DNA from 2 places in the Enterococcus sp. CR-Ec1 genome. Region 2 is predicted to be linked to the other one. Evidence: predicted binding sites of a transcription regulator. Region 2 holds the regulator's gene; the other holds the start of a gene.

Region 1 (4,219 bases), 1.8 Mb from region 2:
TTCATAATTGGTTTTGCTTATGTAATGAAAGAAAAACGCAAAGATATTAGCCAAGAGTTGACTGAATTAAGAAAAGAAAAAGTGGAAAGTTAAAAACACGCTTATCTTCGAATAGAGGATAAGCGTGTTTTTTTTAGTCTTTCAAATCAATGATTCGATCAACAAAGGATTCATAAAACTCGCCTTCATGGGAAACAATCAAAACTGTTCCAGGAAAGGCCGCCAGGGTTTGTTCCAAATTGTTTTTCGTATCTTGATCGATATGGTTGGTCGGTTCATCAAGAATCAAGAAGTTACTTTTGATCAACATCATTTCGGCTAGTTTGACTTTTGTCTGTTCACCACCACTTAATAGCTTCAATTCTTCCTGGGCTAATTGGCTAGGTAAACCTGCCCGAGAAAGTTGCCGTCGCAATTCTTTGTTGGTGGCCTTCGGAAAAAGATCCTCAAGGTATTGAAGAGGGGTCTGCAAGGGATATTCCCAGTCAAGGTCTTGAGAAAAGTAATTGAATTTTGTATGCTGTGGGTAAGAAACGGCCCCTTCAATTGCTGGGATCACACCAAGAATTGTTTTGATCAATGTTGATTTACCGATCCCATTAAATCCCCGTATAGCAATTTTTTCGCCATAGCGGATCGTTAGGTTGATCGGGGAGAGTAAGGGCTTTTGGTCGTATCCAATGACTAGATTGGTGGTTTCCAAGGCCAAGGTGGTAACGATTGGTGCCAAATCAAATCCTAAATGGGGTTTAGGGACATCTTGTGGTGGGGTCAAACGATCAATTTTTGCCAACTGCTTTTCACGACTCTTTGCCATTGTTGAACGAGAACCAGCTTTGTATTTACGAATATAGCTTTCGGTTTTCTTGATATGCTCTTGTTGTGCTTCGTATTGCTTCATATAGCTTTCATTTTGCAGCGTTTTTAGTTTTAATGCTTTGTCTAAATTCCCCGTATACTTAGAAAGCTTGCCAAATTCGATATCAATGATATGGGTCGTGATTTCGTTAAGGAATTGACGATCATGAGAAACGACTAAATAGGTACCAGTAAAGTCCTGTAAAAACTCAACTAGCCATTTGATGTGCTCATCATCTAAGTGGTTGGTCGGTTCATCTAAAATCAGCATGTCGGGTTTTTCTAGCAGCATTTTTGCCAAGATCAGTTTTGAGCGTTGACCACCACTTAAAGAAGCGAGGGGGGTATCCATTCCGAGAACCGAAATACCTAACCCTTCTGCTAAATCATCGATCAATGTATCCATTTGGTAGAAATTTCCTTGATCCAATTGATTTTGCAATTCGCCCGCTTTTTCTAAAAGCTTATCGTCGAGGCTTTCGCCATAAGAAGTATAAAGATCGGCAATCTGTTGCTCTTTTTCGAAGTCTTCTGCAAAGGCAGAGCGCAAAAAATCACGGATCGATTGCGTTTCATCAACATTGACGTATTGATCCAAATAGCCCATTTTCAAATTTTTCGGAAATTGGACGAAGCCATCATCGGGGAGAATTTCTCCTGTAATGATTTTGATTAAAGTACTTTTGCCAGCGCCATTCCGTCCAATCAAACCGACTTTTTCACCACGGTTGATTTGAACGGAAACGTCTTCGTAAAGCAATTTGTCGCCAAATTGTTGGCTAATATTCGTTAATGTTAACATCATTTCCTCCATATAAAAAAGCTGTAAACAGTAGACGTTACAGCTAAGTAGATAATCTTACTGAATAAAAATCGCCAAAGAGCGATCAAAACGATCAGGAAAATCGATTGTTCCTGACCAATCAGGACCTAGCATACCATTGCTGCTTCCCATCTGTCAATTTTCATGAAAGAATACTGAAAAAAATCTTGATGTTCGAGGGAAAACTTTTGACCATTACTGACCAACGTTGTATAATAGAAGAGTAGAAAAAAGGATACTGCTTGCAGCGTACTTTTTTCTGACTACCATTTTGGGAGGGAAAAGTATGAACCCAGAAAAAATGACGACTACATTACAAAGTGCTATCGCTGAAGCCCAGCAGATTGCCATGACCCGTCACCATCAAGAAATTGATATTCCGCATTTATGGAAGATTTTATTGCAAGCCAATCAATTCGGCCGCAATTTTTACACGGACACAGGTCTCGATGTCGATGCTTTTGAAAAAGAAGTCGACCGACTATTAGATGAACTGCCTTCGGTTGAAGGAGGAAATGTTCGTTATGGTCAATCTATGAGTCAAAATCTGTTTCATCTTTTGTCTGAGGCAGATCAATTAAAAAATGAATTTCAAGACGAGTATCTTTCCACAGAAATCGTCCTTTATGCGTTGATGAAATTGAAAAATCATCCATTGACGGTGTATTTAAAGAAACAAGGAATCACTGCGAAAGAAATCAAGCAAACGATCGAAACATTAAGAGGAGGGGATCGTGTGACCTCACAAAATCAAGAAGAACAATACAAAGCATTAGAAAAATACGGCGTTGACCTGGTGCAACAAGTCCGCAGCGGAAAAATGGACCCAATTATCGGACGAGACGAAGAAATTCGCGATGTGATTCGCATCCTTTCTCGGAAGACAAAAAACAATCCCGTTTTGATTGGTGAACCAGGGGTTGGTAAAACAGCCATCGTTGAAGGATTGGCACAACGGATCGTGCGAAAAGACGTCCCAGAAAACCTAAAAGACAAAACGATCTTTTCTCTGGATATGGGTGCCTTGATCGCAGGTGCTAAATTCAGAGGTGAATTTGAAGAGCGTTTGAAAGCTGTCTTACAAGAAGTGAAAAAAGCCGATGGACGGATCATTCTCTTTATTGATGAGATCCACAATATTGTAGGTGCTGGTAAGACGGAAGGCAGCATGGATGCTGGAAACTTACTAAAACCAATGCTGGCACGGGGAGAATTGCATACGATTGGCGCAACCACCCTTGATGAATACCGTCAATACATGGAAAAGGATAAAGCTTTGGAACGTCGTTTCCAAAAAGTGCTGGTACAGGAACCAACCGTTCAAGACACGATTTCGATTTTACGTGGCTTGAAAGAACGGTTCGAGATCCATCATGGCGTCAACATCCATGACAACGCGCTTGTTGCTGCGGCGACCTTATCTGATCGGTATATCACGGACCGCTTTTTACCAGATAAAGCCATTGACTTGATCGATGAGGCGAGTGCCACAATTCGGGTGGAAATGAATTCGATGCCTACTGAGCTCGACCAAGTTACCCGTCGTTTGATGCAACTTGAGATCGAAGAAGCCGCATTGAAAAAGGAATCCGATGATGCATCGAAAAAACGCTTAGGCATTTTACAAGAAGAATTGGCGGAATTGCGTGAAGAAGTCAATACCATGAAAATGCAGTGGGAAACGGAAAAAGAAGAAGTCAATGCAGTTTCCAACAAACGGGCAGAGATCGATAAAGCCAAGCATGAGTTGGAAGATGCTGAAAATAACTATGATTTGGAACGGGCAGCTGTTCTTCGTCATGGGACGATTCCACAACTGGAAAAAGAACTAGCTGAACTGGAAGAAAAAAATCAAGATGAAGGCATTCGGATGGTCCAAGAATCAGTGACCGAAAATGAGATTGCCCTAGTCGTTGGACGTTTGACAGGGATTCCTGTTGCGAAATTAGTGGAAGGCGAACGGGAAAAACTGTTGAAATTAAATGAGACCTTGCATCAACGAGTGATCGGACAAGACGAAGCCGTCGATGCCGTCAGTGATGCCGTCATTCGTTCACGAGCTGGCCTGCAAGATCCAAATCGACCATTAGGTTCCTTCTTGTTCTTAGGTCCGACCGGCGTCGGTAAGACCGAATTAGCGAAAGCGTTGGCGGTCAACCTCTTTGATTCAGAAGAGCATATGGTTCGGATCGATATGAGCGAATACATGGAAAAACATTCGGTGTCTCGCTTAGTCGGTGCCCCTCCAGGCTATGTAGGATTTGAAGAAGGTGGACAATTGACTGAAGCTGTTCGACGCAATCCATACACGATCGTCTTATTGGATGAGATCGAAAAAGCCCATCCTGATGTTTTCAATATCTTATTACAAGTGCTTGATGATGGCCGTTTGACAGATTCAAAAGGGCGAGTCGTTGATTTCAAAAATACAGTCTTGATCATGACTAGCAATATCGGCTCTCAAGTCTTGCTAGCTGGCGTGACCGCAGAAGGGACGATCCCAGAAAACGTTGCTGAAAATGTCCGTAATCTCTTGAG
Region 2 (4,219 bases):
GGAAAACGTCGTATTGAAGGCAACCGCTAAAGAACCGGCGGATCGGTACAAAACTGCCGATGAAATGCGAGCGGATCTTGATACTGTATTGTCACCTGACCGACTCAATGAACCGAGATGGGAACCTCATGCCCTGATGGATGAAACGAGAGTGATGACCCCTGTAGAAGCAGCCCAAGTTGAAACGCCGCCAGTGGAAGATCCCGTGGCAGAAACGGCTGCGGATCAAGCCGAAGAATCAGCGAAACCGAAAAAGAAAAAACGCAAACGCTGGCTGCTGCTGCCGGTCATTATGGTGATCGCACTGCTAGGTATAGGCAGTTACTTCCTATTCGGCGGTGGTCGGGGGGATGTAGCGATTCCTGAAGTCAACGGCCAGACAGAAGCGGCCGCTCGGGCCGAACTGGAAGCCGCTGGCTTGCAAGTGGCAGACGAGGTAGAAGAAATCGAAGACGATGAAGTCGAAGCAGGCAATGTCGTCAAGACCGATCCGCCAGAAGGCAATGAAGTCAAAAAGAATTCCGTCGTGACCCTCTACATCAGTAGCGGAACGAAGAAAATCACCCTTGATGACTATGAAGGCCGCTCCTTTGATGATGTCAAAAAAGAGTTGATCGATTTGGGCTTTGATGAAGACAGAATCAAAGAAGAGCTAGAGTCGTCAGATGATGTCGATGAAGGGGATATTATCAGTCAATCACCAGCAGCAGGGCGGGAAGTTTCCCCAGCAGAAGACGAAATCACCTTTAAGGTCAGCTCCGGACCAGATAGCTTCGCAATGGACAACTATTATGGCATGACAGAGGCAGATGCACGAGCAGCATTGACTTCTCGCGGTGTCGACCGATCACAGATCGAAGTGAACTATCAATCCAGCAGTCAACCATCAGGCACGATCATCGCCCAAGCACCCGCAACAGGTGAAACGGTGGTGACTTCTCAAACGACCATCACTTTGACGGTCAGCAGTGGGCAGGAAATGGTCAATGTACCAAGAATCGTTGGGAAAAGCCAAGCCGATGCAGAAGCAGACTTGAATGAAGCGGGATTGGACTCAACTTTTGAGGAAGAGGACGGCTATAATGACTCGGTACCAGCTGGACATGTTGTCCGTGTCTCTCCAGGTGCTGGAACCTCCGTCGAAGTTGGCTCTACTGTAACGGTCACGATCTCTAGAGGACCTGAACCAGATGATTCGTCCTCATCGACGCCAAGCAGTAGTTCAGATGATTCCTCTGATTCAAGCGCTACGAGTGAAAGTAGCTCAGAAAGTGATTAGAAACTAGCTAAAACCAAATACATTAACCAAGCAGCCTTCGGGGACCAAAGAATTCTCTTTTTGTTCCCCGTCCAGCTGCTTGTTTTTGTTTCTAAACCTTATAGTGAGGCACAGGTGTCTTTAAAATTTCCTTTAGTCCTGCCATTTGTGCAAGCGTACATCTTTCCAAGGATTCAAAAATTGGGTATAATGAAGGTCAGAATTAGTCAAGGGAGGGAATGAATTGAGTCATCACAATACTTCCGATTTGATTGAAGCATATTTGAAGAAAATTCTTGAAGATAGTGAAACCATTGAGATTCGTCGCGCGGAAATGGCAAATTTGTTCAACTGCGTGCCCTCACAAATAAACTACGTGATCAATACCCGCTTCACCGTTCAAAGAGGCTATGCGGTTGAAAGCAAACGCGGCGGGGGCGGCTATATTCGGATCGAAAAAGTCAAAATCACGGACAGCCACCACTACTTAAAAGAAATGAATCAACTATTCGATGAAACCATCTCGGAAAAAGATGCGTATGCAATAATCCAGAAACTTTATGAGGAAGGAATCCTGTCCAAGCGAGAAGGCAACTTATTATTGACCGTCATCGCGAAAGCAGTTCTAGGACGTTCTCCTTATGAAAATAGAACACGAGCTGATTTGCTCCATGCAATTCTAGAACGATTAAGTTACGAAGACAGGAAGTGAAAGAGATGGATGAATTATTCACCCAACGCGCGAAAGCCGTTTTGGCTATCGCCCAAGAAGAAGCAAAATACTTTAAGCACCAAGCAGTAGGTTCTGAACATATTCTATTGGCATTGGTCATTGAACAAAACGGGATTGCCGGCAAAACCTTGCGGGAAATGAATATCACAGAAAATGATATTCGTGAAGAAATCGAACATTTAACAGGGTATGGCACTGTCCGTCAATACCCAGAAAACGCCTATCTCGCGTATTCACCACGAGCAAAACATACATTTGCTTATGCAGGGGATGAAGCCAAACGCTTAGGGGCACCACAAATTGGTACCGAACACCTATTATTAGGCTTATTAAGAGACGAAGACATTTTGGCTTCTCGAATCATGCTGAATCTCGGCTTGAGTCTCGCGAAAATGCGTCAGCTTTTGAAGAAAAAAATGGGCTTCAATGAAAGCAAAACCAACGGAAGTGCTGGTCGTCGTCGTCCAGCCCAAGCCAAAGCGCAGCAAGGAACACCGACCTTGGATTCCTTAGCCCGTGATTTGACCAAATTAGCCCGTGAAAAACGGTTGGATCCTGTTGTCGGTCGTGCCAAAGAAGTCAAACGCCTGATCCAGATCCTTAGCCGTCGGACCAAAAACAACCCTGTTCTCGTGGGGGAACCTGGTGTTGGGAAAACCGCGATCGCCGAAGGCTTAGCCCAAAAAATCATCAATGGGGAAGTCCCAGAAGACATGCAAAACAAACGCTTGATGATGCTGGACATGGGGGCTTTAGTTGCCGGAACGAAATACCGTGGGGAATTTGAAGACCGAATGAAAAAAATCATTGATGAGATCTATCAAGATGGTCAAATCATCTTATTCATTGATGAATTGCATACACTAATTGGGGCCGGCGGAGCAGAAGGGGCGATTGATGCCTCGAATATTCTGAAACCAGCCTTAGCCCGTGGGGAATTGCAAACCATCGGTGCCACGACACTAGATGAGTACCAAAAATACATTGAAAAAGATTCTGCATTAGAACGCCGTTTTGCCCGGGTGCAAGTCGACGAACCGACACCAGAAGAAGCGGAAGAAATTTTACGGGGCTTGCGTCCTCGTTATGAAGAACATCATGGGGTGGAAATTTCTGATGATGCGTTACACGCCGCTGTGCAACTGTCCGTGCGTTACATCAATTCGCGCCAATTACCAGATAAAGCCATCGATTTGATGGATGAATCAGCTGCCAAAGTGCGTTTAGACAAAACCGATGAAAGTTCAGAATTGGCAGATCTGCAAAACGAGATCGCCAACTTGATCGAAGAAAAAGAAGCCGCTATTCGTCAGCAAGATTTTGAAGCAGCAGCTCGTTTACGGATCAAGGAAAAGAAATTGACCCAACAGCTGACGGAAGTAGCGTTTATGGAAGTCAAAGAAGCATCAGGCTATGCCGATAGTGTTACTGCAGAAGATGTTGCTACGGTCGTTTCCCAATGGACCGGCGTACCTTTGCAGCAGATGGAGAAAAAAGAAAGCGAACGCTTGTTGGATCTTGAAAAGATTTTGCATCAACGGGTAGTTGGCCAAGAAGAAGCAGTCAAGGCAGTCGCTCGTTCGATCCGCCGCGCCCGCAGTGGGTTGAAAGATCCGAACCGTCCAATTGGTTCCTTCATGTTCTTAGGCCCGACCGGTGTCGGGAAAACCGAGCTTGCCAAAGCCTTAGCAGAAGCGATGTTTGGTAGTGAAGATGCCTTGGTTCGTGTCGATATGTCCGAATTTATGGAAAAATACAGCACGAGCCGTTTGATCGGTTCACCGCCAGGCTATGTCGGCTACGATGAAGGTGGGCAATTGACGGAAAAAATCCGTTCAAAACCATACTCCGTCATCTTATTGGACGAGGTGGAAAAAGCCCATCCCGATGTCTTCAATATCCTCTTGCAAGTGCTAGATGATGGTCATTTGACGGATGCCAAAGGTCGGAAGGTCGATTTCCGCAACACGATTTTGATCATGACCTCTAATATCGGTGCCCAACAAATCCGCGAAGAAAAAAGCGTTGGGTTTAATGTCACTGATTTAACGAAAGATCACCAAGCGATGCAAAAACGGATCTTAGAAGAGCTGAAAAAAGCCTTCCGTCCAGAGTTCTTGAACCGTGTGGATGAAACAGTGGTCTTCCAATCCTTAGGTGAAGGGGAGATCCACGAGATCGTGAAGATCATGAGCAAAGCGATCATCAAACGATTAGGCAACCAAGAC

Evidence for each region. Region 2 encodes CtsR, which represses protease genes until heat stress. Its sites were predicted from a motif close to TTGGTCAAAAAAGGTCAAANA; they were not measured.
Region 1: the regulator CtsR is predicted to act here: its motif matches at 1,867-1,887, upstream of clpB (ATP-dependent chaperone ClpB).

Annotation. Positions count from the first base shown of each region.
Region 1 is NZ_CP025223.1:1,946,286-1,950,504, reverse strand. Features, by position in the region: gene CXM95_RS09395 (lysylphosphatidylglycerol synthase transmembrane domain-containing protein) at 1-93, shown strand, start outside; gene CXM95_RS09390 (ABC-F family ATP-binding cassette domain-containing protein) at 134-1,660, opposite strand; gene clpB (ATP-dependent chaperone ClpB) at 1,968-4,219, shown strand, end outside.
Region 2 is NZ_CP025223.1:3,742,608-3,746,826, reverse strand. Features, by position in the region: gene pknB (Stk1 family PASTA domain-containing Ser/Thr kinase) at 1-1,279, shown strand, start outside; gene CXM95_RS17955 (CtsR family transcriptional regulator) at 1,503-1,970, shown strand; gene CXM95_RS17950 (ATP-dependent Clp protease ATP-binding subunit) at 1,976-4,219, shown strand, end outside.